One region of the Blautia obeum ATCC 29174 genome, then DNA from elsewhere that is predicted to be linked to it. Evidence: predicted binding sites of a transcription regulator. Region 1 holds the regulator's gene; the other holds the start of a gene.
What was found. Region 1 encodes Rex, which represses fermentation and respiration genes when NADH is low (regulators of the CRP and FNR family bind a similar motif). Its sites were predicted from a motif close to ATTGTTAANTANTTAACAAT; they were not measured.
Positions count from the first base shown of each region.

Region 2: a site for Rex is predicted at 2,276-2,295, ahead of pckA (phosphoenolpyruvate carboxykinase (ATP)). Genes of this name have one in related genera too.

Region 1 covers NZ_CP102265.1:1,655,500-1,670,595, forward strand. Annotated here, with positions in the region: gene NQ503_RS07805 (hypothetical protein) at 1-18, shown strand, start outside; gene NQ503_RS07810 (hypothetical protein) at 234-3,542, shown strand; gene NQ503_RS07815 (AAA family ATPase) at 3,790-4,866, shown strand; gene NQ503_RS17620 (PD-(D/E)XK nuclease domain-containing protein) at 4,879-5,268, shown strand; gene NQ503_RS07820 (YobI family P-loop NTPase) at 5,334-7,430, shown strand; gene NQ503_RS07825 (hypothetical protein) at 7,706-7,903, shown strand; gene NQ503_RS07830 (hypothetical protein) at 7,921-8,229, shown strand; gene NQ503_RS07835 (hypothetical protein) at 8,286-8,444, opposite strand; gene NQ503_RS07840 (S8 family peptidase) at 8,511-9,347, shown strand; gene NQ503_RS07845 (NADP-dependent isocitrate dehydrogenase) at 9,524-10,732, shown strand; gene abc-f (ribosomal protection-like ABC-F family protein) at 10,804-12,720, opposite strand; gene NQ503_RS07855 (redox-sensing transcriptional repressor Rex) at 12,877-13,530, shown strand; gene NQ503_RS07860 (bifunctional ADP-dependent NAD(P)H-hydrate dehydratase/NAD(P)H-hydrate epimerase) at 13,644-15,096, shown strand, end outside.
Region 2 covers NZ_CP102265.1:1,037,082-1,052,177, forward strand. Annotated here, with positions in the region: gene NQ503_RS04940 (alpha-amylase family glycosyl hydrolase) at 1-400, opposite strand, end outside; gene pckA (phosphoenolpyruvate carboxykinase (ATP)) at 526-2,130, opposite strand; gene NQ503_RS04950 (MATE family efflux transporter) at 2,361-3,710, opposite strand; gene NQ503_RS04955 (alpha-L-rhamnosidase-related protein) at 3,899-5,470, shown strand; gene NQ503_RS04960 (hypothetical protein) at 5,480-6,184, shown strand; gene NQ503_RS04965 (DNA polymerase Y family protein) at 6,199-7,488, shown strand; gene NQ503_RS04970 (NUDIX hydrolase) at 7,472-8,032, shown strand; gene NQ503_RS04975 (AEC family transporter) at 8,035-8,967, shown strand; gene NQ503_RS04980 (AAA domain-containing protein) at 8,989-9,972, shown strand; gene NQ503_RS04985 (hypothetical protein) at 10,186-10,668, shown strand; gene NQ503_RS04990 (hypothetical protein) at 10,686-11,282, shown strand; gene NQ503_RS04995 (PH domain-containing protein) at 11,534-11,851, shown strand; gene NQ503_RS05000 (DUF4160 domain-containing protein) at 11,954-12,658, shown strand; gene NQ503_RS05005 (DUF4160 domain-containing protein) at 12,678-13,376, shown strand; gene NQ503_RS05010 (RNA-binding domain-containing protein) at 13,771-15,096, shown strand, end outside.

The sequences.
Region 1 (15,096 bases):
TTGGATATGAAGAGGTGAGATGAAGTGATAAGCTCTCTTATATTTTGAACGGAGCATCTGATAGATGCTGGAGATTCAGAGTATAGGAGAGTTTTTCTATAATTGAAATACATTCAGAATATCGATATAAAGTTTCAACATGATGGAATATATTTAATGGAATATAACATAGATTAGTGATATGCTTTATAAAATAATTAATACATATGAAATTCTTTGTCGGGAGGAAAAGTATGAGAGAAAAGGTGCTTAATGTAATTGGTAATAATCTGGAAACTGTAATTAAAGAAGATTTAAAAAATATTGTCACAAATAAAAAAATGGAAAAAGAATTTCTAGAATGTGGAGATTTTATAGGAACGTACGAGAATTCTTTTGACAATGCGCTTTTAGAAACATTCTCGAGAGAAAATTTACAAGTAATTTATAGAAAATTGAAAGGGGTAAATGGATATGAATATATTGAAAAATTGAAACTATTTCTTGAAAAACTATGTGAGGAATATCAAGTAGAGGGCAGGGATTATTTTATTGAACAGTTTATAAATATGTTTAAAGATTGCATTTATAGAAATGATAGAACATTAGCACAGGAAATTTTTTCGGCAGATTTTAGAGTGGATATGAATCAGAATTTTGCAATTGCACGTGAAAGGATAGATCTTCTTAATAGTAAAGTAGATTTATTGTTTGTGTCGATGAATAAGGATTCATACAATAATGCGCAAATTCCATTGCCTGATAACAGGGAAATGCTGAACAATGAAGAACAAAACTTGCTGGAATGGAAATTGATTCATCCGAAGAGAGATGATTCTAAGGATAATATAAAGGAAAGAGTAAAGTATTTAACTGTTTTATGGAAAAAAGAACGACAAGCTGTTCCTGGGTGGTATGTGATTCCTAAAAATAAGAGAAAGGAACTGGAATTATATACACGAGAATATGAATATATTTATAATGAAGATATTCTTTCTTTTAGAGAATTATTTGAATTTGCGCATGAAGTGATATGGCGATTTGAAATGGGGTTTATGAAATATTCTATGAAAATGCAGAATAGAATACATGAGATTTGGATGTGTGCCAGTGAAAAGAATGATTTTTTGAATAATACAGAAGTAAAAGGAAAGTATTTTTTTATAGGACAAGTACTTTTGCGTATGTATAGAGAAAACATGATGGATGAATTATGGCATTTGATATATGAAAAGTTAGAAAAATGTTCTGGATATATAGATACAGGTAGGGATGAATTGTACCTTGAAAAAATCAAGTATTCATTTATGAAAATGAACATATCAGAAGTGTGCATATTATTAAATGATAGATCTAGAATCAATGAAAAATCTTATAGTGTGCGAATGCAGATAGTTGGATTAAAAGCTGAATGCGGAATGTTAGATGATGCGGTGAAAGAATTGAATTTTTTGGAGAGTGCACTGGAAACAGAGATAGAGAAAGAGAAAAAAAATTCTAAACAAAAGGCAGGAATGGTCTATTATTCTTCTATTTTAGCTTGTAGTTATTTTTTACACAGATTTATATATCAGGCAATAAATCTACAAACACGTGATGAAACATTTAACAAACTAACGAATAAGGTTATGTTATATCAGCAGTACTTCGATTATGAGAAAGAAAGAGATGAATTTTATAAGGATTTATTTAGAGAACAGAAGAAAATGCGAAAAAAAACGCCTTTCGAATTAGGAAGAATAAATAGGATAATTTGTCAAGGAGGTAGGGTGCCGGGAAGTGGATATCAGTTTTATAGAATGTTGGATCGAACAGCGATACCCCTGCATATGAGATGGGTTCGATTGCTTGATGCAGATGAGTCGGATTTTATACTGAATTTAATAGATGATCATCCATATATTGGATGGTATATGTTGCTTAGATTGGGTGAGAGTGACACAACAAAAGCAACATTAACGCGGAGAGAATGTATAGAAATTATTAGAAAAGATGGAAGTTATGCACGAAACATATTTTCTTATGTATATAAAGCTGTGGATATAACTGTTGGTAATATCCAAGAAAAAGCAGATAGTATTTTTGGAACTGCATATGAACATATACTTTTAAATGGATTGGAGATTTTACGTAGATTTGCGTCAATAGCAAATATAACTGAACAGAAGAAATTAGTAGTATTGATGATAAAGATTATTGATGCAGATGTGGTTAGGAGATTCAGAGTACTTAATGACTGGATAAGACAAGTTATGAATGTGCTTGATGAACGTGTGAAAATTTCTATGCTGAATGAATTATTACAATGTTCGGGAAGAAAAAGAGCGACGTGGCATAATGAACCTGAAGTAGATCCGTTTGATGTGTTTACATGTAAAACGGTAGCAATAAATGATTACCAAAAAATAGAATTAGAGCCATGCTGGGTAAATTCTATGTTGGATAGTTGTCTAAGTGATGAACAGCAAAGAATGCATTATATACCAAGATTGGGAAAACTTGCCGAAGTTGGGATGCTGACATCAGAACAAAGTAAAAAATTTGGTGAGGTTTTATGGGAGAATATGGGAAAAAATGATTTTCCGTTAAAAGACACATATTATTTATGTACATATTTAAAATGGCCATATCCTGAAAATATAGATTTAGAAGCAAGAATAAAGAAAAGCATTTTGTCAGAAGCAGCTTTTGAGAAAATAAGAAAAGAAACATTATTATCTATTATACCAGATGTAAATAGAATGTTTTGGGAAATCAGAAATATCAATGATGAACGGACAGATTTCTGGAAAGAGACGGAATTGAAATTTTTGATAAAGGAATTAAGGAAATGCTGGATAACATTGAAAAATGAATATGAAATAAAATCGCACAAAAGTTTTTATGAAGATGAATTTAAAGAGGAAACAAGAGCATTAATAAATGTATTTTCTTCTTTTGAAAGGAATGCGATGCAGAGACTAGATGAAGTGGAAAAAAAGAAAATATTTCAAATGATTGATGAGATGGAAAAATATGATATTCCCTGTATTGAATTGCATGTATTAGCTGCTCCGGATGATGAAATAAAAAATATAGTAGAAAGTATAATAGAAGGATTTAAATCTGCACATTCAGATATTGAAACATCTGCAATGTGTGCGGTTAGAGTTCTCCTAATGTCGGATGTAGAAGAAAAATATATAAATCAGATATGTAATGAAATGCTTATACTTTGTAGATTTCGAAAGGAACCAGGATTATCAGACTACTTGATTGCATTATATAATACAATGTATCTTCATAAATTGAAATTAAATAAAAAAACAATAAAATTGATGAGCGCTGCGTTGACCGAGTTGGCGGAGTGGTCAGATTATTCAAATCTCGATGAAGATGTGGAAGAAAAAATAAAAAATATTATTGATATCAGAAAGAATAGTGCAGGCCTTGCTAATCAACTATATTTATATGAAGAAGGAGAAAATATTGAACATTCAAAAGGTGCATTAATCTGGAAAGAGATATGTCGAGGTGAAAAATCCTGTGTTGAATTTTCAGAGGTGAAAAACAATTGGTATTGAATGAAAGGAGAAAAGAAAGATTAAAATAAAAATTATTATTAAAATTATTGAGAAACATAATATGTTGGATTTTTGAAAGGATATATAGTAAGATATAAGAAATATATTTTCACAGGTGTAAGAGGTGAGATGTGAATGGGAAATTACCTGAATCCGGGGAGTCAGGCATTCCAGATGATTTTGGAATCGGAGATTTTTGTTGACAAAAGTGCTTTAATTGCGGTGACCAAACAGATATGCGCGCACGATGCAGCGATATATGTGTGTGAGTCGTCCGAGAAGATTTGGTAAATCAACAGCGGCAGACATGCTGGCAGCATACTACGGGCGAAATGAAGATACATCAGTTTTATTCGAAAAATTGAAAATCAGTCAGGAACAATCATACCAGAAACATTTAAATAAATATGATGTGATTAAAATTAATATGCAGGAATTTTTGAGCATGAGTGAGAGCGTTGAGGATATGTTGAGTATTCTGCAAATGAGATTGATTAAAGATTTAAAAAGTGCTTATCCGGAGGTTGTCAGCAGTGACCGTCTTATATTTGCCATGCAGGATGTTTTTGCAGAGACAAAATGTCAGTTTGTTATATTGATTGACGAATGGGACTGCCTTTTTCGAGAATATAAGCAGGATAAAGAAGTACAGAAAAAATATCTGGACTTTCTCAGAATGTGGCTGAAGAATAAAGAATATGTTGCGCTTGCTTATATGACAGGAATCCTTCCGATTAAGAAATATGGTTCACATTCTGCATTAAATATGTTTTCTGAGTACTCTATGCTTAACCCACGTGAAATGGCAGAGTTTTTCGGATTTACGGAAAAAGAAGTTCAGGAGCTTTGCAGCAAATATGACAGAAGTTTTGAGGAAACAAAAGCATGGTATAATGGATATGAGTTATCTGTTGTGGAAGCACAGAAACTAAAAGTTTATGCGATGTATAATCCAAAATCTGTAGTAGATGCCATGCTCAGTGGGATTTTTGACAATTATTGGAACCAGACAGAGACGTACGAAGCATTAAAGGCATATATATGTATGAATTTTGATGGACTCAAAGACTCTGTTATAAAAATATTGGCAGGTGATCGGGTACAGATCAATACAGGTACGTTTTCAAATGATATGACATCATTTCAAAGCAGAGATGATATATTGACTTTGCTTGTGCATTTAGGATATCTCAGTTATCATTGGCCGGATAAAATAGTCGCAATTCCTAATAAGGAAGTATCTCAGGAATATGTCAATGCTATCAGTACGATGGATTGGAATGAGGTTATTCATTCAGTAGAAGCTTCCAGAAAATTGCTTTAGGATTTATGGAGTATGAATGCGGATGCTGTTGCAGATGGAATAGACCGGGCACATCGAGAAATTTCAATATTACAGTATAATGATGAAAATTCTCTGAGTTGTACGATTAACCTTGCCTTTTATTTTGCAAGGGAATATTACACAATTATAAGAGAATTGCCAACAGGAAAAGGATTTGAGGATATCTGTTTTGTGCCAAGAAAACTTCATGCAGATAAACCGGCAGCGGTAATCGAGTTAAAATGGGACAAAGATGCAGAAGGAGCTATTGCACAGATAAAAGAGAAACGATACGCAGAAGCATTGAAAGAGTATCACGGAAACCTGCTCCTCGCGGGAATTAATTATGATAGAAAAACGAAAAAATACAGTTGTGTGATAGAAAAGTATGAGATGATATAAAAATACCACCGGTTAGTCAGCGTATGGAGATGACTGACAGGTGGTGTTTTACAGGAGAACAAAAGATGGAAGAGAAAAATACAGACAAACTTTTGTTTCCGCTATCTTATGATGCGGATTTGAAAGAAACGGACGATTTAAAAATATACTATCAATATTTGGATGAAGCATTTGCTGAGCCGCGTATATGCAACATGGCGGTATCTGGCAGTCATGGAATCGGTAAGAGTAGTATTTTGCATTCGTATGATAAGAAACGACAGCAAAGACGGGACGAAGAGAAGAATGCTTTTGAAAAATGGATTTTCAAAATACCGGTTTTGAGAAAATGTAAAAAACATAAACGGCAAAAACAGACAGAGCCTCATTTTTTATATGTTTCGCTGGGAAAATACATAAATGATGACACTGAGAAAGAATCAGAAGAGAAGAATATTATCGAACGACGGATTCTTCTTCAGATTTATGCTCGCTTTCATAAGAGAGATATTGAAGCAGGAAGATTTGATATGATTCAGGAGCCGAGTTGCTTTGGAAGGCTTAACGCCAATCTGGGCGGATTGCTGATATTAATGATATTGTTACTAATCTTTTACCAGCCTTTGGGAAGTTTGATAAAATCAGTTGTGGGCAAAAGTTGTCTGTTATTAAAATGGAAAACTCAAATTCATATTTTCCTCTATCTGATTGTATTTGTAGCAGTCGTAGTGATTGGCCGACATTTGATTTATTATATGCTGACACAGATGCGCCTGAAAAATATAGCTGTGAAATCAGACAACACAGAAATTGATATCGAAAGAAGTGCATGTGAGGATTATCTGGATCTATATGCGACGGAACTTATTTACTGTCTGGAACAAATTGCGGATAAAGTAGACCGAACAGTAGTGTTTGAGGATATGGACCGTTTGAACCAGAAGGACTGTATAGAGATTTTCTCACGTTTAAGGGAAATCAATTATATGCTCAATCAGAGACTACAGGGGGAAAAATATGTTCGTTTTATATATGTGATTAAGGATGAGGTTCTGAATGAGCTGCAGCATGCGAAGTTTTTTGATTATATTCTTCCAATAGTTCCAGGAATGAATAAAAGAAGCTCCGAAGATATCTTCCGGGAAAATCTTAAGAAAGTAAATAAAAAACTTAGAGAGCTTTACGGAGAAGCTTATGAGGAAGCTTATGGGGAGATACTTATTAATACAATTTTGTTTTATACTGAACGTTCGGCAGAAAAAAGTCTGGTTTATATGGCAGCCCCATATATAAAAGACTATCGTATGCAATATGCGATTTTGAATGACTATGGTTTATTCTTTGGATTATATTATAAAAATAATATTAAAAGGCTTAAAGTAAGTAAATTTAAGGATATGGCTGAACAGATATTAGCATTAGCTATATATAAAAATATTTGGCCTCAGTATTATGGAAAGGTAACATCGGGAGAAAGCATTGAACTTTTTCCTACTAATGTGGCAAAAAATAAAAAACTTGCGGAAGTACTGGTTGACTCACGATATCAATTTTTGACATATGAAAATTTGTGTTATTTAGGATACAGCCGAGACAAATTGATTTATAATATAACGAACTATATTAAGGGAGGAAAAGTATATCGCAATCAGATTGAGGTGATAAGTTCATTTCCGGGTGATGAAGTGCATGTTGCGGCAATTAATGAGTTTGTGGATTTGGAAATACCCAAAAATGAAACTGACAGTAACATTGAGGAAATTTCAAGATTGTTGGCAGAGATTGTACGATATTATGTGAGATGTGATAGAGTTTTTGAAAGTAGGGTGTTAGATAAAAGAGATATTCATTTATGTTTAAGAACGTTAACTTTTTTAGATGAAGAGGAATGGTGTGAATATATAAATAAGGTTAAAAATGAGGTTTATTGGTTGTTGGATCCGGAAGCAGGTGATATATTTGATGTATTTAAAAATTGTTTGAATGTCGAATTTATTGCAACCAGAACTGACTGGACCGAAAAAGAAATTGAAATCTTCGTCTATGGAACTAACGATACTGAAAAATATAAAGGGATTCGTTTACATGCAAAAGATTTCGATGGAAAGCCGATGGTGATTGACTTGGAGGAGAGTATACGTCAGAGAAAAATCCAGAAAGTTGTTCCAAATATAACAGCATAGAATTACTTTCAGATGTTATATTTGAATTAAATGAATTACCAGATAATTACAATGATATTGCAGATAGCATATTAGTTCCAATGGCAAGAGACTCTTTGTTAAATTCTTTGGATGACATTTTGGTTACTATGGGATATAACAAAATGGGATTGGCGAAGAAAATGCAGTAATTTAAGCAGATCGGTGATGAAATTACCTATAAGACTAATGGAGATCTTGAAGTAAAAGTTAAGATTGATGCTGCAAAAGAAAAGAAAGCAGAAGATCTGCTTCTGATGCTGGTTGATCCGGAAACAGGAAAAGTTGTATTTATCACAATTGATGAAATTGACCCTGTAACAGGTGAACTTAAAGTTATACTTCCATTCCTTGGAGCAATCACACTTCTTGATAAAAGCGCTGTAGATGAAAATGAAATTGAAACACAGACTACAGATGCAGGAGCTGCAGATACTGAAACAGCTGCAGAATAATGTGAAGGGATACTTGTATGTCACAGCATAAACACAGACATAGAAAGAGCTTTTTGTCTTCGGCAGGATATTATATTCTGGTTGTCATTCTGATTGTATGCCTGGCAATGATGGTGAAGGTAAACAGATCCAAAAGAGCTGAGCGTGATGATTATAAGGCGACTCTTTCAAAACAGGAGACGGTAGAAGATCTTGGAAATATTACAATTACAAAGCCAACCGATGCACCGGAGGATGCGGTAGTCAGAAATACAGAAGACAATACCGGAGAAGACGGTTCAGAAGAAGGCAGTGAGCAGACCCCGGCAGAGGATAAAACGGAATAGCTGTTGGTGAATGATTATTTATGATAAGAGAAAGTCGAGAGGCTTTCTCTTTTTTTTCAGGTTTTCCGCTTTTTATCTTTCATCCACATCTGGATATATTCCATCTGTTCCTGGTCGGATATTTCCTGTGATCCGGGGTCATTTCCGGCGGCGAGGCAGCAGAAGAGCACAAATGCCTGCAGGCAGAAAAACACAATAAGTGCTACAATGATCAAATTCCGCACCCCCTTTCACTGAAACTGGAATATATTAATATAGAAACCTTTATCTGGAGTATATGCATGAACGAGTCATTTTATACAGGAAAGGGAATCGGAGTGGCAATTCTTGACACGGGAATCTATCCGCATATAGATTTTGACAGCAGAATCTGTGCTTTTGCGGATTTTATTGCACATAAAAAAGTTCCATATGACGACAATGGACATGGAACCTGTGTAGCCGGAATTCTGGCCGGGAGTGGCAGGGCCTCCATGGGAAAATATAAAGGGATGGCACCAGGCAGCAGGATAGCAGCGCTGAAAGTACTTGATCGGTTTGGAAATGGAAATAAAGAAGATGTCCTGCAGGCTTTTCGCTGGATTTTACAGAACAGGGAACGATACAAGCTTCGAATTGTTAATATTTCTGTGGGAACGACTTATCGCACACGAAACGAGCAGGATGTACTGGTGCAGGGTGTGGAGAAATTATGGGATGAAGGCCTGGTGGTGGTTGCGGCGGCAGGAAATCAGGGACCAAAGCCGGGGAGCGTGACGGCACCTGGATGCAGCAAAAAGATCATTACGGTGGGATCCAGTGATATGCTCTCGGGAAAGCGGGCAGTATCCGGGCGCGGACCAACATTTGAATGCGTGTGTAAACCGGATCTGGTGGCACCGGGACGGCAGATTATGGCATGTACGCCGGGAGCTGGAAACCTGTACAGCATGAAAAGCGGCACATCCATGTCAACACCGCTGGTGTCCGGTGCGATTGCGCTGGCACTGGAAAAAGATTCTCTGCTTTCCAATGTAGAGATTAAAATGATGCTGCGAGACAGCTGCGATGATATGGGACTGCCGAGAAACCAGCAGGGATGGGGAAAGTTCAACTGCAAAAAGTTTTTGGCATTATAGGAAAACTACATTATTGTATAAACAAAAATGCATGATTTTACCATAGTAAAGGCCGAAAGTATTGACGGAAATCCTTTTTTCGGATAGAATAATAGGAAATTGGTCATTGTTTACAGATAATTATAAAGAGAATGACCAGTGACAGAAAATCAGATATCAGACAAGGGAGACGTATTATGGAAAAAATTCAAATGACGACACCGTTGGTAGAGATGGACGGAGATGAGATGACCAGAATCCTCTGGAAAATGATCAAAGATGAACTTCTTCTTCCGTTTATTGATCTGAACACAGAGTATTATGATCTTGGGTTAAATTATCGTAATGAAACAGATGACCAGGTTACGATCGATGCTGCCGAAGCAACTAAGAAATATGGTGTTGCAGTAAAATGTGCGACGATCACACCAAATCATGCACGTATGGACGAATATGATCTCAAGAAGATGTACAAGAGCCCGAATGGTACGATCCGTGCAATCCTTGATGGAACAGTATTCCGTGCACCGATCGTTGTAAAGGGAATTGAGCCATGTGTACGCAACTGGAAGAAACCGATCACACTTGCGCGTCATGCATATGGAGATATTTACAAGAATACAGAGATGTACATTGACAAACCAGGTAAGGTTGAGCTGGTTTACACTTCAGAAGACGGTGAAGAGAAACGCTCCCTTGTACAGGAGTTCAAAGCACCGGGAGTTGCGATGGGCATGCACAACATGACTGCATCCATTGAAAGCTTTGCAAGAAGCTGTTTTAACTATGCACTGGATACGAAGCAGGATGTATGGTTTGGTGCGAAAGATACAATCTCCAAGACATACGATGCGAAATTCAAAGAAGTATTCCAGACGGTATTTGACACAGAATTTAAGGACAGATTCGAAGAAGCAGGACTTACTTATTTCTACAGTCTGATCGATGATATCGTAGCGCGTGTTATGAAGGCAGAAGGCGGATTTATCTGGGCATGCAAGAACTATGACGGAGATGTTATGAGCGATATGGTTTCTTCTGCATTCGGTTCTCTTGCAATGATGACATCAGTACTTGTTTCTCCTCAGGGATATTACGAATATGAAGCAGCGCATGGAACAGTACAGAGACATTATTATCGTCATCTGGAAGGAAAAGAAACTTCTACCAACTCTGTGGCAACGATTTTTGCATGGACAGGAGCTCTTCGTAAACGTGGAGAATTGGATGGCAATCAGAAACTGGAAGAGTTTGCAGATAAACTGGAAAAAGCTACCCTTTCCACGATTGAAAGTGGCAAGATGACCAAAGACCTTGCACTGATTACAACGATTGAGAATCCGACTGTACTGAACAGCCGTGATTTCATCCTTGCAATCAGAGAATCTCTGGAAAAAATGCTTTAATATACGCACAAAAGAGCCATTGTATCAATTGCGATACAGTGGCTCTTGTAATATGGGAGAGAAAATTGCAGTTATGCAAGTTCCTCCCATTTTTCATATAATTCTTCAAGTTCTGCCTGAATCTTGTCTTTTTCGCGGCTCAGTTCCGCACAGCGTCCTACATTCGTACAGACATCCGGAAGAACGAGAGTGTCGTCGATCTCTTTATCTCGTGTTTCAAGTTCCTCGATGCGTTTTTCGACTTTTTTAAGTTCGTTTTCCTGTTTACGCTTGCGAGCCTGTTCTTCTTTTTGCTGCTGCCAGGTGAGTTTTCCCTCAGAAGGTGTTTCTTCATTAACTTCTTCGGTGGCTTCCTGTGCAGTCGGAGCATATTTCTCAGTCAGTTCTTCTTTTTTCTCCAGATAGTAGTCGTAATCACCGATATAGTTGACAACTGACTGATTTGTCAGATCAAGAATGCGGGTTGCAGTCTGGTTGATGAAATAACGGTCATGAGAAACGTACAGTACCGTTCCGGTGTAGCTGTTCAGGGCTTCCTCCAGGATTTCTTTGGATGCGATATCCAGGTGGTTGGTAGGCTCATCGAGAATCAGAAAGTTTGCTTCTGAGAGCATCAGTTTTGCAAGAGAAACACGGCCTCGTTCGCCACCGGAAAGAGAGGAGATCACTTTGAATACATCGTCTCCGGTAAAGAGAAATGCTGCCAGCATATTACGGATCTGTGTCTCGGTCAGTGTCGGATATGTGTCTGAAATTTCCTCAAAAATTGTTTTTTCTGCATGAAGTACATGATGCTCCTGATCATAGTAACCAATCTGCACTTTGGCACCCAGAGAGAAGCTTCCGGTGTCTGCATCCAGAAGTCCGTTGAGAATCTTGAGCATTGTAGTTTTGCCGGTTCCGTTGTTTCCGATCAGTGCTACGCGCTCGCCTCGTTTGATCTGGAAAGAAATATTGGAAAAAAGTTTCTGCTGTGGGAAACTTTTGGCGAGATCTTCTACGGTAAGGACATCGTTTCCACTGACCACGCGTGGCTCAAGAGAAAGACGCATCTGGCTCTGGACTTCGATCGGTTTGTCGATCCGCTGAATCTTATTCAGCATCTTTTCACGGCTCTCTGCACGTTTGATGGATTTTTCTCTGTTGAAAGATTTCAGCTTGACGATAACGGCTTCCTGATGCTTGATCTCGCGCTGCTGGTTGAGATATGCCTTGTACTGGGCATCACGAAGCTGTGCTTTTTTCTCTGCATAAGCGGAGTAATTACCGGCATACATACGAACCTGTCCGGCATCGATCTCGATGACTTTTGTGACAACTTTGTCCAGAAAATAGCGGTCATGAGATACAATGAAAACAGCACCAGGATAATTGAGAAGATAAGTTTCCAGCCAGGCAATGCTTTCCATATCCAGGTGGTTGGTAGGCTCATCGAGCAGAAGGATATCTGGTTTGGAAATCAGCAGTTTACCGAGGGCAACACGTGTTTTCTGACCGCCGGAAAGAGTCGCCACCTGTTTGGTAAAATCCTCTTCTGTAAATCCGAGACCATTCAGAACACCCATAAGTTCGCTTTTGTAGGCATAGCCATTCTCCAGTTCAAATTCATGAGTCAGGCGGGTGTAGGAGTTCATCAGGCGGTCAAGTTCTTCGCCGGAAGCATTTTTCATCTGGACTTCCATGGCACGAAGGCGTTCTTCCATATCGATGATATACTGTTTGGTGCTTAAGAGTTCTTCATATACAGAAAGGTGTCCCTGCACATCCTGATACTGGGCGAGGTAACCGATGCGTTTGTCCTTGGCAAGAACTACCTGTCCGGCATCTGCATGGATCTCTTCCATTATAATGCGAAGAAGTGTGGTTTTGCCGGCACCGTTATTACCGATCAGAGCAGCTTTTTCGCGTTCTTCTATATGAAAAGAGGCATCTTCCAGAATCACTTTTTCACCGAAGGATTTGGAGATACCCTGACATGATAAAATCATAGTTATTCCTCCGAAGTAAATATACGGTATGATTATAAAAGCAAAAATGGCCTTTGTAAAGGAAAATCAATGAAAATTGTACATATTTGACAACATTGATTGACAACAAAATGTCAATTCGTTATAATTAACGAGAAAGTGTAAGGAGGGACAACGGTGGAAGCAAAACAGATTTCAAAAGCTGTGATTAAGAGACTGCCACGTTACTATAGATACCTTGGTGAACTTCTGGAAGACAATGTAGAGAGAATCTCTTCCAATGATCTTAGTAAAAAAATGCGTGTTACAGCGTCTCAGATACGTCAGGATCTGAATAATTTCGGGGGATTTGGACAGCAGGGATACGGTTATAATGTAAAATATCTTTATACAGAGATCGGTAAGATCCTGGGGCTGGATATCGTGCATCCGATGATCATTGTAGGAGCTGGTAATCTGGGGCAGGCACTTGCCAATTATGTTGAGTTTGAGAAGAGAGGATTCAAGCTGGTCGGTATTTTTGATGTAAATCCGGTACTTGAGGGAATTGCGGTTCGTGGGATTGAGATTCAGATGATCAGTGATCTTCCTTTCTTTATGAAAGAAAACAATATTGAGATCGCAATTCTGACATTGCCGAAGAATAAGGCACGTGATATGGCGGAGATTCTGATCGAGAACGGAATCAAAGCTATCTGGAATTTTGCACATATCGATCTGGATACTCCGGATGATGTGATCGTGGAGAATGTTCATCTTTCAGAGAGTCTTATGACATTATCCTATAATCTCAGTCAGTATCGTCAGGAACATATAGACGATGAGAAATAAGCAGCACTTATAAAGTGATGGCAGGACGGACAGACAGGCTGTTACCCGGCTCCTTATGGCAAGGAGGCTGCGTAATGGCCTTTTATGCTAATTATGGCAGGTGAGGAAAAAGAATGAAACAGATTGTGACCTGTAAAGAAATGAAAGCTCTTGATGGAAATATGATTGAGGGAATCGGGATTCCGTCCTGTGTCCTGATGGAACGGGCAGCTCTGAAAGTCGCAGAAGAACTGGAACGGACGCTGGCAGACAAAAAACAGGAAGAACGGATTCTCTGTGTCTGCGGAAACGGGAACAACGGAGGAGATGGCGTGGCTGTTGCCCGTATTCTGAAACTGCATGGTTATCGTACAAGTCTGTATCTGGTGGGGAATCCGGACCACAGGACTGTGGAAATGCAGCGTCAGCTGGATATTGCAGCTGCCTGTCAGGTGCCGGTTGTGAATAACCTGGAAACAGAGGAATATACTACTATAGTAGATGCCATTTTCGGCGTTGGGCTGAGTCGTCCGGTCGAGGGCAGTTACAGAGATGTGATCATGGCACTGAATCAGTTGAATGCCTGGAAAGTGGCTGTTGATATTCCGTCCGGAGTAAATGGCGATACAGGAGCAGAACTTGGAGTTGCTTTTCATGCAGATCTGACAGTGACATTTGCATTTCGGAAAGCAGGCCTTTGCCTGTATCCGGGCAGGAAATTTGCCGGTAAAGTGATCGTTGCGGATGTTGGCATCTACGCGAGTGATAAGGTGAAACCATATTTATGGCAGACAGAAAAAACAGATATTCATTTTCTGCCGGATAAAATTGTTGATGGAAACAAAGGAACTTTTGGAAAGATTCTGGTCGTTGCCGGAAGTCCGGGCATGTGTGGGGCGGCTTACCTCAGTGCGTCGGGAGCTTTTGCAGTGGGCATCGGAATGGTGAAAATCGTTACGGCAGAAGAGAATCGGATTCCACTGCAGACAATGCTGCCGGAGGCGATGCTTGACTGTGGCGATGATTTTGCAAAAGATCTTGACTGGTGCGATATTGTGGTGATCGGCCCGGGAATTGGAACTACGTACCAGGCTGCCGAAAAAGTACAGTGGTTTCTGGAGGCAGCATCAGGAGCTGCTAAACCAGTCATACTGGATGCAGATGGGCTGAATCTGCTGGCACAGCATCCGGAATGGAAACAGTATCTTACGAGCCACGTGGTCATGACACCACATATGGGTGAGATGGGACGGCTGACAGGAAAAAAGGTCAGTGAACTTCAAAAAGACCGTATTGCAGCAGCGAGGGAGCTGGCGGCAGAGACCGGTGCGGTTTGTGTGCTGAAAGATGCATGTACCGTGACGGCAGCACCGGATGGAAATACCTGGATCAGTCTGGCGGGAAATCCTGGAATGGCGACTGCGGGAAGTGGAGATGTTCTGACCGGAATTCTTGCAGGTGTGCTGGCAATGTTCCTGAATAAAAGGACGGAACTGCCGGATACAGGCAGACAGGCTGCGTTGGGAGTACTGCTTCATGGTATGGCAGGAGATCTGGCAGCGAAAGAAAAAGGAACAGCAGGTATGA
Region 2 (15,096 bases), 620 kb from region 1:
AGAAATTTACATTACAATACCAGTTCAGATATCTGGAATTTTCACGATTCTGCTGAATATCTTTGAATGCAAAGAAATCGCGTCCGGTATGATTGAATACACCATCAAAAATTACTTTGATTTTTTTGTCATGACAGGCTTTTACAAAAGCAGTCAGATCTTCGTTTGTTCCAAGACGGGAGTCCAGTTTCTTGTAATCTGTTGTCTCATAGCCATGGCCGACACTTTCGAAGAGCGGTCCGATATACAGGGCTGTGCATCCGATTTCTTTGATATGGTCGATCCATGGAAGAAGAGTGTTCAGGCGATGTACCGGTTCTGTGTACTCATTCTGTTTGGGAGCACCGGTAAGGCCAAGTGGATAAATGTGATAAAAAATAGCTTCGTTATACCAACTCATGTCTCATCATCTCGTTTCGTAGTATTTTCTTTTTCATATTTAAATAAAATGTATCTCACCGGGAGATAAAAATTATGGGGCTGTCGTTAAACGGCAGCCCCTGGATTTTGTTATTTAATATGAAATTATAACTGAGGACCAGCAGCAACAAGTGCTTTACCAGCAGCATTTCCTTCGTATTTAGCGAAGTTCTTGATGAATCTTGCAGCAAGATCTTTAGCTTTTTCTTCCCACTGAGCAGCGTCTGCATATGTGTCACGTGGATCAAGGATTCCTGTATCAACACCTGTCAGTTCTGTAGGAACTTCGAAGTTGAAGTAAGGAATTGTCTTTGTAGGAGCGTTGTTGATATCTCCGTTCAGGATAGCATCAATGATTCCACGGGTATCTTTGATGGAGATACGTTTTCCAGTTCCGTTCCATCCTGTGTTAACGAGGTAAGCTTTTGCTCCGCTCTTTTCCATTTTCTTAACAAGCTCTTCTGCATATTTTGTAGGATGCAGTTCCAGGAATGCCTGGCCGAAGCAAGCAGAGAATGTAGGTGTTGGCTCTGTGATTCCACGTTCTGTACCAGCAAGTTTTGCTGTGAATCCAGACAGGAAGTAGTACTGTGTCTGAGCTTCTGTCAGGATAGATACTGGCGGAAGTACACCGAATGCATCTGCGGACAGGAAGATTACGTTCTTAGCTGCCGGTGCAGAAGAAATCGGGCGAACGATTTTTTCGATGTGGTCGATCGGGTAGGAAACACGTGTGTTTTCTGTAACGCTCTTATCAGCGAAATCAATCTTTCCGTTTGCATCAACAGTTACGTTCTCAAGAAGAGCGTTACGTTTGATTGCATTGTAGATGTCTGGCTCAGATTCTTTGTCAAGGTTGATAACTTTAGCGTAGCATCCACCTTCGAAGTTGAATACGCCGTTGTCATCCCAGCCGTGTTCGTCATCACCGATCAGGAGACGTTTCGGGTCTGTGGAAAGAGTTGTTTTACCTGTTCCGGAAAGTCCGAAGAAGATTGCTGTGTTTTCTCCGTTGAGGTCTGTGTTAGCGGAGCAGTGCATAGCTGCGATACCTTTCAGTGGCAGGAAGTAGTTCATCATAGAGAACATACCTTTCTTCATTTCTCCACCGTACCATGTGTTAATGATAACCTGTTCTTTGGATGTAATGTTGAACATTACAGCTGTCTCAGAGTTCAGACCAAGTTCTTTGTAGTTTTCAACTTTTGCTTTAGAAGCATTGTATACAACGAAATCTGGCTCAAATGTTTCAAGCTCTTCAGCTGTTGGCTGGATGAACATGTTTGTAACAAAATGTGCCTGCCAAGCAACTTCAACGATGAAACGGATAGCCATACGAGTATCAGCATTAGCACCGCAGAATGCGTCAACTACGAAAAGTTTCTTATTGGAAAGTTCTTTTTTTGCAATTTCTTTACAAGCATCCCAAGCTTCCTGTGTTGCAGGATGGTTGTCATTCTTGTATTCATCAGAAGTCCACCAAACTGTATCTTTGGAGTTCTCATCCATAACGATGAATTTATCTTTAGGAGAACGTCCTGTGTAGATACCTGTCATAACGTTAACAGCGCCAAGTTCTGTCTCCTGGCCTACTTCAAATCCTTCAAGACCTGCTTTAGTCTCTTCCTCGAATAATACTTCGTAAGAAGGATTGTACACAATTTCAGTTGTTCCTGTGATGCCATACTTAGTTAAATCGATTTTTGCCATCTTACATTTACCTCTCTTCTTTAATAGGGCCATCTATATGCTGGCTTCTTTAACCTCTAAGAAGTGGAACATTCCAACTTCTCATAGAGTTAATTATACATAATTCATCAATAAAAGCAATAAAAAAACAGTGAAATTTTTAAAAAATGATAATAATTTAACAGTTATGAAGGAGAAATGACAAAGCCTACTTATTAATATAGAAGAAAAGAAAAAAATAATCTACAGGATCACAGCTTCCTGTAGATTATTATGAAATAAATGATTTCTGCGATAGATGTGATGATCCATGAGAAGAGATACAGAAGGAATAATGCCGGAATTGTATGAATCCAGGCAAAAATGGTGTAGATCCAGACAATACGGAAAACACAGGATCCCAGAATGATAATGATCGTAGGAATGACGGTTTTTCCAAGACCGCGGGATGCTGCAATTGTGCAGTCCATAAAAGCGGACACACAATATGAAAAGGCCATGATCTTAATTCTCTGCATGCCGGCATCAATAACCGCTGCGTCTGTGGCGAACAGAGACATGAACTGATGACCAAAAATAAAGAGCAGAAGACCAAGGATCAAGCCTGTTGTAAATGAATAAAACAGACTGATGAAATAGCTTTTGAGCACACGCTTTTTGTTTCTGGCACCGTAGTTCTGACTCATAAAGCTGGAACATCCGGTATAGAACGCATACATGACATTAAAAATCAGTGTGTCAGCGTTTGTAGCCGCAGTACTTCCGGAAACCATGACAGTATCGAAAGAATTAACACCGGTCTGTACAAACAGATTGGCAATTGCGAAAATTGCATTCTGGATTCCGGCCGGGATACCAAGCATCAGAATAGAAATGGCGGCGTGTCTGTGAAATCTGATGTCTTTTAAAGAAACACGGCATTCATCTTTGCGACGGAGCAGGTGAATCAGAATCAGTCCGGCAGAAACATATTGCGCAATTGCTGTGGCAGTCGCAACACCGGCTGCTGCCATGTGAAGTACGATAACAAAAAATAAATTCAGAATGACGTTCAAAACACCGGCAATCGCCAGATAATAAAGTGGACGTTTTGTTTCGCCACGGGCACTTAAGACACCATTACCAAAGTTGTATATTCCCATGGCCGGAAGCCCGATCGCATAAATCTTCAGATACAGAGATGCCTGTCCGATCAGATCATCTTTTGTATGCAAAAGCATGAGCATGCGCCCGGAAAAGAAGAAACAGACGGCTCCGATCAGGAGCCCCATCATCATACACAAAAGAAGTGCTGTGTGGACTGTTTCCACGGTATCTTTGTGCTTTCCGGCACCAAGTGCGTGGGCAACACGGACATTGACTCCACTTCCCATACCAATCAGAAATCCGACAAACAATGTGACGAGCAAAGTGGTAGATCCCACGGCACCAAGTGCCTTGTAATCTGCAAAACGCCCAACAACAGCGACATCACTTAAATTGAAGAGAACTTCCAGAAGCTGCGAGCACATCAGCGGAATACTGAATAAAATAATATTTTTCCATAAAGAACCCGTTACCATTTCAATGGAACGGGCCTTTTTTTGCGTATTTTCAGACATAATAAAACCTCAATAATACATTATATTTTCTTCATCCTGTTATAGAATACGTCAGCGTGAAAGGTTTGTAAAGAGAAAGATAGGTAAAAAATATTGACGCAATGGTATAGCTTATTTTACAATAAAAGGTAAAATAATTTGATATTTTGCAGATTCAGTCTGCATGAATTTAGAAAGGAAATGACATAATGCCAGCAGTAAGTATTGATTTAAATATGGTTCGAGTAACCAATGATGAATTTGTAAAAAAAGCAGAGGCATGTACGCCAAAACTTATCGAGACAGTGGTACGTCCTGTTGCTATAGTAGATATTGTAAAAACAGAAGAGATTTTTCCGGAAGTCCATAAGAGAGATGAGATTGAGAATCTTTCTTCCTGTCATCTTGCAAAAGGGGATAAAATCTGCCTGGATTTCGGAGATCATCAGGTAGGCTATGTGACTCTGAAACTGAATTCCGTAGGAAGTCCGCAGGATTCACCGGCGTTTTTCAGACTGAAATTCGGTGAGATCGCAAAAGAAATGACCGAGGATTCAAAAGATTATGACGGATGGATCAGCCGTGGATGGATTCAGGAGGAATTTATCCATATCGATGTCCTTCCGGCAGAATTGAAACTTCCAAGAAGATACGCATTTCGTTATATGGAGATCGAGGCAATCGACACATCTCTGAAATGGCAGATGGTAGTGGAAGATGTATACTGCACCAGTGTTTCTTCAGTCCGCATGGAAGATGTGAAACCGGTAGAGAGTGATGACGAAATAATCCGTAAACTGGACAGGGTCAGCCTTCGTACCCTGCACAACTGCATGCAGTCCGTATTTGAGGATGGACCGAAGAGAGACCGCCGTCTGTGGCTCGGAGACTTAAGACTTCAGGCACTTGCAAACTATGAAACATTCCATAACATGGATCTCGTAAAACGATGCCTGTACCTGTTTGCAGGGCAGACAAAAGACAATGGTCAGGTAAGTGCATGCCTGTTTACAGAGCCGAAATTCATCGTAGATGATACCTTTCTTCTGGACTATTCCATGTTCTTTGGTGCAACACTTCTAGATTATTATGAAGCATCCGGCGATAAAGATACTCTGCAGGATTTAAGTGAATGTGCATATCGCCAGATTGAGATCGCAGGCGAGCAGTTTGACGAAAAAAATCTTATGAAAAACGGTGAAGGTTTCTGGGGATTCATTGACTGGACCGAAGGCCTGAACAAACAGACAGCTATGCAGGGTGTTTATATCTACTGCGCAAAGAAAGTGCAGAAAATCGCAGAAATCCTTGGTGATACAGAAAAAGCAGAAGAGCTTAAAAAAGAAGCAGAAGAAAAGACTGCAGCAGTCAGAAAATATCTTTTGGATGAGAAAACAGGCCTGTTTGTAAGTGGCGAAGAAAAACAGATCAACTACGCAAGTCAGGTATGGCTGATCCTTGCAGGTGCAGTCAGCATTGAAGAAGGCAGAGCAATGCTTGATAAGCTGGATGAGCTGAAACCGGAAAAAGCAATGGTCTCTCCATACATGAACCATCATTATGTAGAAGCACTTTTGATGTGCGGCAAAAAAGACCAGGCAATGGATTATATGAAATATTACTGGGGCGGCATGATCAATCACGGTGCGGATACTTTCTGGGAGCTCTACAATCCGGAAAATCCGGCAGAGTCTCCATATGGAAGCAGTATCGTAAACAGTTACTGCCATGCATGGAGCTGTACACCAACGTACCTTCTGAGAAAATATTTCCTTAAATAATAAGATGATATGAGTGACAGAGATTACACAGAATTATATGCATCCTTACAAAAAGAAACTACGATTCTGACTGCGCAGATCCGGGCATTATACCGTGAACTGGATAAGAAATTTCATCTTCGCGGGGCACAGATTCCAATCACTTTTGGATTTGAAACAGATGCACTGGGATCCTATACAAGAACCGGACATCATGAAAAAGAACACTTCCATTTTTCTCTGCTTTTTGTGGGATATGGAGTAAAAAATCCCCTGAGTAAAGAAGACCGTATGGACCTTTATAAACATGAGTATGCCCATTATATGGAACATCATATTGTAATCCCAAGGGAATATCAGTGGCAGCCGGGACTTCATGGAAGTGCCTGGAAATATTGTTGTTCCCTGGTCGGAGCGGCGCCGACACCATACTACAAAGCTGGCGAAGCGTTGATGAAACATGACTATGAAAAGAAACTCAAAAATCCGATTCATGATAAGACAGTGGCGATACGGGATACCTACCGAAGGCAGCAGGAACACAAAAGCAGTCAGGCAAGTATCGTTCAGTATACGGTCGGGGAGCAGGTACAGCATCCCAAGTTTGGAGAAGGCTGTATAGAAAAAATCGAGCAGGCGACAGGATCTGTGACCCTGCATATTCGATTTGGAAATGAAATAAAAGTGATCGATCAGAAGTGGCTTTTGAGAACGAAATATCAGAAGAAAGAATAGGACGTGGGCAAAAAATGAGCCGTTTAATCTTTCATATAGATGTCAACAGTGCGTTTCTTTCATGGGAGTCAGCACGAAGAGTGAAGCAGGGACTGTCAGATTTAAGAGATATTCCTGCATGTATTGGCGGTGATCCGAAGAAGCGTACAGGAATTGTTGTGGCAAAGTCCATACCGGCAAAAAAATATGGGATCACGACAGGTGAACCGGTGGCAATGGCACTTCGGAAATGTCCGGAGCTCGTCATTGTAAAAAGTGATTTTGAACTGTATATCAAATGTTCCAGGGCATTTAAAGAAATCTGCGCGTCGTATGCACCGGTGATGGAATCCTTTTCTATAGATGAAGTTTTTCTGGATATGACAGGCACTTCATTGATTTATCCAGACCCGATAAAAACAGCACATGAGATAAAAGATAAGATACGGGACGAACTGGGATTTACAGTTAATGTAGGAATTTCTACAAACAAATTGCTGGCCAAAATGGCATCCGATTTTGAGAAACCGGACAAGGTACATACACTTTTTCCAGAGGAAATCCCGACTAAGATGTGGCCGTTATCGGTGCGTGATCTGTTGTTTCTGGGAAAAGCTTTTGAGAAAAAACTGACAGAGGCCGGAATTCGCACGATTGGTGATATGGCACATGTAAGTGAGTCAGAAATACAGGCATTATTAGGGAATAAAGCCGGACATCAGCTGCATCAATACGCGCTTGGAATCGATGAATCACCAGTCAAAGCAAAGCCTGAAGAAGCCAAGGGCTTCAGTGTAGAAACAACGTTTAATGATGATATTGTCTCAGTAGAGCAGGTACTTCCGATTCTTTTGGAGCAATGTGATGTGGTCACCACCAGAATGCGCCGAAAAGGAAAAAAATGTACTTCTGTATCAGTAACTTTCCGTACGCTTGATTTCAAAAATAAGTCGCACCAGACAACACTTTCCAATGCAACGGATATGACAGATGAAATCTTCAGGAACGCGAAAAAACTCTTTACAGAATCCTGGAAAGGCGAACCGCTCCGACTGATCGGAGTAGCACTTACAAACCTTACAGACGAGAGCTTCGAGCAATTATCACTTTTTGAAGATAATGAAAAGAAAGAACGTCACCGAAAACTGGACGCAACTATGGACGAAATCCGACAGAAATTCGGCAACGACAAGATCACACGTGCAAGCATTATGAACAGCAATTCCGGAATCGCGCGGAAAGCACGCGCGCAGATGAAAAATGAACTCGAGATAAGTTGCGGAAAACAGGCAGAGAAAGGCAAAGATAATGGAAGAAATATTTGACATCATAGATACACAGGGAAATCCGACCGGCGAGACTGTAACCCGCGAGAAAGCGCATGCGGAAGGCATTCCACACAGGACGGCACATATATGGATCATACGGGAGAAATATGGAAGAACAGAAGTGCTGCTTCAGAAGCGTTCCATGAATAAAGACTCTTTTCCGGGAAAATTTGACACTTCGTCGGCGGGACACATCCAGGCAGGCGATGAACCACTGGAATCAGCACTTCGCGAGTTAGGAGAGGAACTTGGAATACAAGCCACACCGGAGCAGCTTGTATTCGCCGGAACATTCCCGATTTCGTTTGCAAAAGAATTTCATGGCAAAATGTTTCGAGATGAAGAACTGGCTTTTGTATATATCTATGATCAACCGGTAGATATCGCGGATCTGGTTCTGCAGAAAGAAGAAGTCGAGGCCGTGGAATGGTTTGCCCTGGAAGAAACCTATGCAGAGTGCCAGAAGAGCAGAGAGAAGTTCTGCGTACCAAGTGGCGGACTGGAGATTGTACGGGAGTTTATGACGGAGAAGAGAGGCTAGAAATGGAAATCAGTTTATTGTTAATGGAAGAAATCGCGAAGTTGTTTGCAATCATGCTTATGGGATATGCAGTCGTAAAGGCAGGACTTATGAAATCCTCAGAGAGCAAAAGCGTATCTGTGATCATGGTATACCTGGTCATTCCGTGTGTGATTATTAATGCATTTCAGGTGAAATACACACCAGATGTCCAGAAGGGTCTGATTCTGGCATGCGTGGCAGCAGTGGCGGTACACATTTTATTCCTGATTCTTACAGCATTGTTAAAAAATATCCTGCATCTTGATGCAATTGAACGGGCAACCGTAATCTACTCAAATGCCGGTATTCTTGTCATTCCGCTGGTGCAGGAACTTCTCGGACAGGAGTACGTTATTTATTCAAGTGCATACATTGCAGTACAGCTTATATTAATCTGGACACACTGCAAAAATATGCTCTGCGAAGAAGATAAACTGGAATGGAAAAAGGTACTTCTGAATGTGAATATCATCTCCATTATAGTAGGTGTAGTACTGTTTATTGGCAGAATCCAGCTGCCATCCGGTGTACAGGATGTCATGAATATGATGAATAATATGATCGGCCCAATTGGCATGCTGCTGGCTGGGATGGTCATCGCAGAAGTACCGCTTAAAACTGTTTTTAACCGAAAAAGAAACTATGTTTCTACAGCTTTAAGACTTATTGTATATCCGATATTTGTATTGTTCCTGATGAAAATAATCTGTGCATTTATCGGAATAATGGATGCAAAACAGATTCTCCTGACCGTGTATCTGGCATCTGTAACACCTGCCTGTGCGACTGTCACCTCCATGGCACAGCTCTACGATAAAGATGCGGCATACGCCAGTTCACTGTATGTTCTGACGACGCTGTTGTCAATCGTGACCATGCCCGTGATGGTGGGATCGTATGAGATGATGGCGTAGAAAGAATGAATAAGAAAGTTTTTGAAAAGACACTGGCTGGGAGGCTGGTGTCTTTTTTTGTGCACGTTTTTTGTGATGACTGTGCTTAGTTTAATACTTGAAACATATGAATGGGATACATTAAAGGATTATGCAAAGAAATATGAGAATGACCGAGATTCAGGTACAAGATCCCTGATTTCTGGAATTAATCGAAATTATTTTGAACCTTATGTGATGGAATTGGTTTTTGAATTCACAGTGAATGCAAATACAATGATTGAACGTCAGATACGCCGAATGGGAAGCATTCAGGATGATGTAGAGGAAACAATGGCCGGAGAGCTTTACGCAGATGGCTATATTGCAACATCGCAAATTGGAGATTTTGCATTGCTTCATCGTTTAAAAGGTGCAGTCAACAATCTTGTTATGGGAAAGGCTGCTTCACAGGGACTGGATCAATGGCTTTTTGACATTAATAAAGCAAGAACGCCACAGGAAATCAAGAAAATAAGTACATGGCAGAATTCAGATATCAACGAAAAACAAAAAGAAGCGGTAGAAAAAATATTGTCTGTTCCGGATGTATGTTTAATTCAGGGGCCTCCCGGAACAGGGAAAACAACTGTTATTGCAGAGGCAATTTATCAATTGGTTATACGAAATAAGCGTGTTTTAGTTGCATCTCAAGCTAATTTGGCAGTTGATAATGCGTTGGAGCGATTGATTTCTAATCCTAAGATACGTGCAATCAGACTTGGAAGTGCAAAAAAGATCGATTCATCGGTAAGCAATATCACAGAGGGAAATGTGTTTGTAGTATCTGGAATTTTAAATGCGTTTAAAAATTTATTGACTTATAGGGATGAGTTAATGTTTGGCAAAGATACTTTTTTATGTCTAAAAATCAATGATTATTTCGAAATATATGAATGGAAAAAACAAAAATTTATTAGAGTAGATAAAGTAAGTGAATATTTATCTGCAAATTATCGAGATCTTAAAACTTATTCAGTTTATTAGAAGTGGATGTATAAATTTTAGCATAAGCACTGAACAGAAAAAAACGCTCTATTTTTTTGGCATCCTTTTTGTATTTGGAATCTCATGGAAGAGAAGTATCAATAAAAAATGAAATTCATTATTATTCATGTGCGGTGGAATTTCGTTAAGTAGCAAGCTAGAATACTCAAAAGTTTATTATTTAGTAAATCGACAGAGAAGGGGGCAATCTATGTGTTTTTACCACCATTTTTTGAATCAAAGAAATTCAAAATAATATACGCAGTGACCATGGGATTATTATTGCTGATGATTGTGAGCTTGAAGATATATGATAGTTTCTGTGAAATGCCGGGGTGTTGGAATCTAAAAGATGCGGGAACACAGTACTGTTGGGATCATATTAATAGTATTTATGAAAACAGCAAAAAGAAATCTTCAGGCAGTTCCAATGGTGAAAGAATTTATAACAGTTTTGAGCTTTTTAACCAATCACAAAAATATCATTATACACCAAAGAGGAGAAATACTCCTACACCTGTACCAAGAAAATATAATGGTAATTCCTATTCTTCCTGGAAGAGTGATTCGTATGATGTCAGTAACTATGATGACCCGGATGATTTTGCCGATGATTGGGCTGATGAATTTGGAGACGGAGATTATGATGGTGGATACGATGATGCGTATGACTACTGGGAAGAAAACGGAAATTAGGTAAGAGAAGGGACTGTATGAAAATGAAAATCAGAAAAAATATATTAAAAATTGTTGCCACAGGGATTGCAACTGGTCTTGCTTTTTCCGTTTCATGCTGGAGCGTGGCTGCTTCAGATTCAACAAATGAAGCAAAAGCAGAGGAAACGCAGGAATATGATGCTTTGCAAAAGATATTTCTGGAAATTAATAAAGAAACAACAGAAGATAAGCTTCTTAAACTAATAGAAGAACACAGTGTGGAATATACAGCAGAAGAATATAATGGTACACCGAAAAGCAGGAATTATAATATTGCATTTGATTCAGATGTTGTGCTTCAAAAATATGCAGAATCAGGTGATTCTCTGGAGGTATCTTTTAATAAGGAAGATGGCACAATTTTATATGCAGAGTATTTTAATGAAGCATCGTTCAGAAATGCTTTGTATTACAATTATGGAACATATTGGGATTTTCGAGAGGATGAGCTGGATAATACGTACACAGGATATTACTATTACAAACCGGGTGATACAAAAGGCGGCATAACAATGAAATATGATAATGGTAACAGCAAAGAAACTGGATATCACAGTGTTTCCAGAGGAGAAGAGGCGCTAACACTTAATTGACACTCGTACCTCAATCTGCTATATTAAAATTACATATCTGGGAAAGTTCTTTAACCGTTCGGTTGCTTACTCCCCATATGAAAACAAGAAAATATGGCGGAGAAGATGGAACAGAAAAATTTACTCGCAAGATTTTGAAATTATTTGAGAATTATAAATAATCTTAAGGAGGAAGGCGTATGGCAACAGTAAACAGTGGAATCAGAGAGGATGCAAATTTCTTAAATCTTAAGGAAATTGCGCAAAAATAGGTGAAATCTGAAGTTAACAATATGCTGGTTACAGGTGAAAACATTATTCAGTGCTTTCAGACAGTACGTGATCAGGTGGTTTTTACTGACAAAAGAGTTATTGTAGTCAATGTGCAGGGAATCACAGGAAAGAAAACGTCTTACTTTTCATATCCATACTCAAAAGTTTTATATTTCGGAATTGAGACGGCAGGAGTTTTGGATATTGACAGCGAATTAATTATGACATTTGCAAATGGAACGGTTCTTCAGTTTGATTTCAGATCAAAAGTAGACATCAAAGGAATTTGTTCAAATATACAGCAGTATATTTTATAAGATTGATTTTTAAGAAAAGTTCGCAGGGGGGAGTGTGGATAAGATTCACACTCCTCTTTGAACAGAATGAAAAGAGCAATGCAAGGGAGTGGGGTATTGTTAATGAAGATAACGGTTAATTTTACAGTACATATATATGCAGAAGAACGTTTGTGTGATGAACTGTTAATTCCGCATAGTGAGAATTATGGAATTGTTGGGGAAGAAATAATAGAACCGCTTAGAATAATTAATAATAGAAGCATAATGTTTGAGGTAGAGAATTCAGTATCTATAAAGGAATTTTACCAATTAATTCGAAGGCATATTTACTCTGAAAAGAATAATAGGATGGATATGTATGGAGAAGAACAAACAACTCTTGATTTTGTAGAGGAATACGATGTTCTGGAAATATATTTTTTGAAAAATGGTTTGAGGTATTCTATAGTAGATAAAAGCAAAAATTTAGAATTTTATATGCAAAAATTGGGTATATCTAATACGATTGATATACAGATTTTGGTAAGCTCAGATGCTGGGGCGGTGTTCGAGGATCATGGGATTCGTTTTTATATAAATTCTAGAGAAGGAAAACGACATAATGAGCCTCATGTACATGTTGATATAAGACAAGGGGAAGGAAGTGGGAGTTTTTCTTTAAAAACAGCAGAACAGTTGACGGGGTCTAAAATAAGAAAAAAAGATCAGAAGATTATAAAAGAAATAATTGAAAACAATCAAAAAGACTTTTTGATATACTGGAATGAGCATACAGATGGTCTGGATGTGGATTTAAATCAGGCACTGGGACTTATACATTATTAATATATGAGAGAATTGATAAATGAAAATAAAAAGTGAGATTATATATACTGATACAATTTATTACTATAAAAAGCCTGTTCCTGGCTATATATGTAGTATTCTTTCAGCGAATGATCCAGATGGAAAAAATTTAAATATTTTAGAGAGAGACTCTGAGCTTGAATTAGAATATATTTTGGAGCCAAATACTACAATGTCAGATATCCGAAATGCAATATGCGAGAAAATGAATAAGCAAATAGGTGATCTTTGCAGAAGCTGTCCGTGTATTTGCATAAAAAGTCATGAAGATTTTATTGAGATTGAAAATATGGATATTATGGTAGAAACTCTACTAAGAAAATTTCAAATAGAAGGAAATTTGCAATTATATTTTGCATTTTCTGCACTTCAAGGAGATATTTGGCGAGAAGGACAAATTCATTATTATATGCAATCACGTGAATATGGAAAACATAATAGACCGCATGTGCATGTTAATGCAGGTGATAGATATAGCGCAGCGATTGATATACTTACAGGTGAGATACTTGCAGGAGAAATTCCTGGAAAATATATGAAACAAATAAAAAATAAAGTTGAAAAGAATAGAGGGTTTTTGATTGATTGTTGGAATAATATGACAGATGGAATAAATGTGGATATTGATTATAGATTTGGAATCACGTCTTTCAGAAATGTGTTAACAGATTATGAGGGAGTTAAGGAGAGAAATTAATGGATTTACAAAATATACAAGATCAACTAAATACAGAAATTTCTAAATTAGATACTCGTATCATATTCTGGTTTGACGATAAAGGAGCATAAGCAGCACCAAACTATGGATAAGCAGAACGAAGGAATTTAGAATCCGGCAGAGGCAGGTGATCCTGGTAGATATGAGAGGTTAGCTACTGTAGGAGATTTTGAGAGAACAAGAAAGCCTTCATAAGGAAAAAACGACGTTTTATTTCTTGTACCTAAAATCATCAGAAATGGACTCTTAGAAGTTGCTTCATATCCAGAAAACTCTGTTTTGTAAATATATGTAACCTATTAACGGTTTAGCAAATGCCGTAAAATCGAGGCTTTTTATTAAACTTGCACTAAAAAGAATAGAGAGAGATGTTATGAACATGAAAGAACTACAATCCATTTTTACAATCGGAGAAACCGTGGCGGTTGAATTTAAACGCTGTGGCAATGGAATAGAAAATGACACCTATGAAACAGTATGTTCTTTCTTAAATCGTTTCGGTGGAGAGCTTTTTATGGGCGTTCTGGATGATGGAACAGTGGTCGGTGTGCCTGAAAAGGCAGCTCCGGATATGGTAAAGAACTTTATAAAAGTTGTAAGTAATCCGGTATTATTTTCGCCTACCACATATCTAATTCCTGAAATTATAAAATATGATGAAAATCATACTATCATTCACGTTCACATTCCACCAAGTGCGGAGGTGCACAGTTATAAAAAAGTGATTTATGATCGTGTGGATGATGCCGATGTAAAGGTAACTGCAACTGGTGCGATTGCGCAGATGTATATTCGTAAGCAGAATATTTTTACAGAAAGAAAGATTTATCCATATGCAAGAATGGAAGATTTAAGATTGGATTTGTTGCCTAAAATTCGAATTATGGCGCAGAATCATACCGGGGGTCAGCACCCATGGACTACGATGGATGATCAGGAGTTGTTGAAAAGTGCAGGGTTATATGGTCGGGATATTGCTACAGGTGAAGAAGGATACAATCTTGCGGCAATTATGCTTCTTGGAAAAGATGATGTAATTTTAAATGTGGCTCCAGCTTATGTTACGGATGCACTTGTGCGTAAAGTAAATGTAGATCGCTACGATGATCGAGAAATCATTAAAACGAACCTGATTGAGAGTTATAATCAACTTCTGGAATTTGGAAGAAAAAACCTGCCAGATAAGTTTTTCCTGGAAGGCGCGATAAATAAAAGTCTGAGAAATACAATTGTCAGAGAGATGATTAGTAATACGCTAATGCACCGAGAATTTACCAGTAGTTATACAGCAAAGTTTGTAATTGAAAAGAAGCGGATGTATGTAGAAAATGCAAATCGTGCATCGAAAGAGGGCATTATTACAGTTGACAATCTGGAACCAAATCCAAAGAATCCAATTATTGCAGCATTTTTCAGAAATATTGGATATGCAGATCAACTAGGTTCTGGAGTTCGAAAACTATTTAAATATAGTAAGTATTATTCGGGAAGAGATCCGCAGTTTGTAGAAGATGATGTGTTTCGTATCGTTGTACCATTAGATGATGAATATTCGTTTGATTATAGTATAATAATTGATAAGGATAATGAAAACGCTAGTGCCGATAAAGTGACAAGTAGTGCCGATAAAATGCCGATTAGTGCCGATGAAGTGCCGATAAATACTTTAAGTGAGCAGCAGAAAAAGGTATTGCATTTT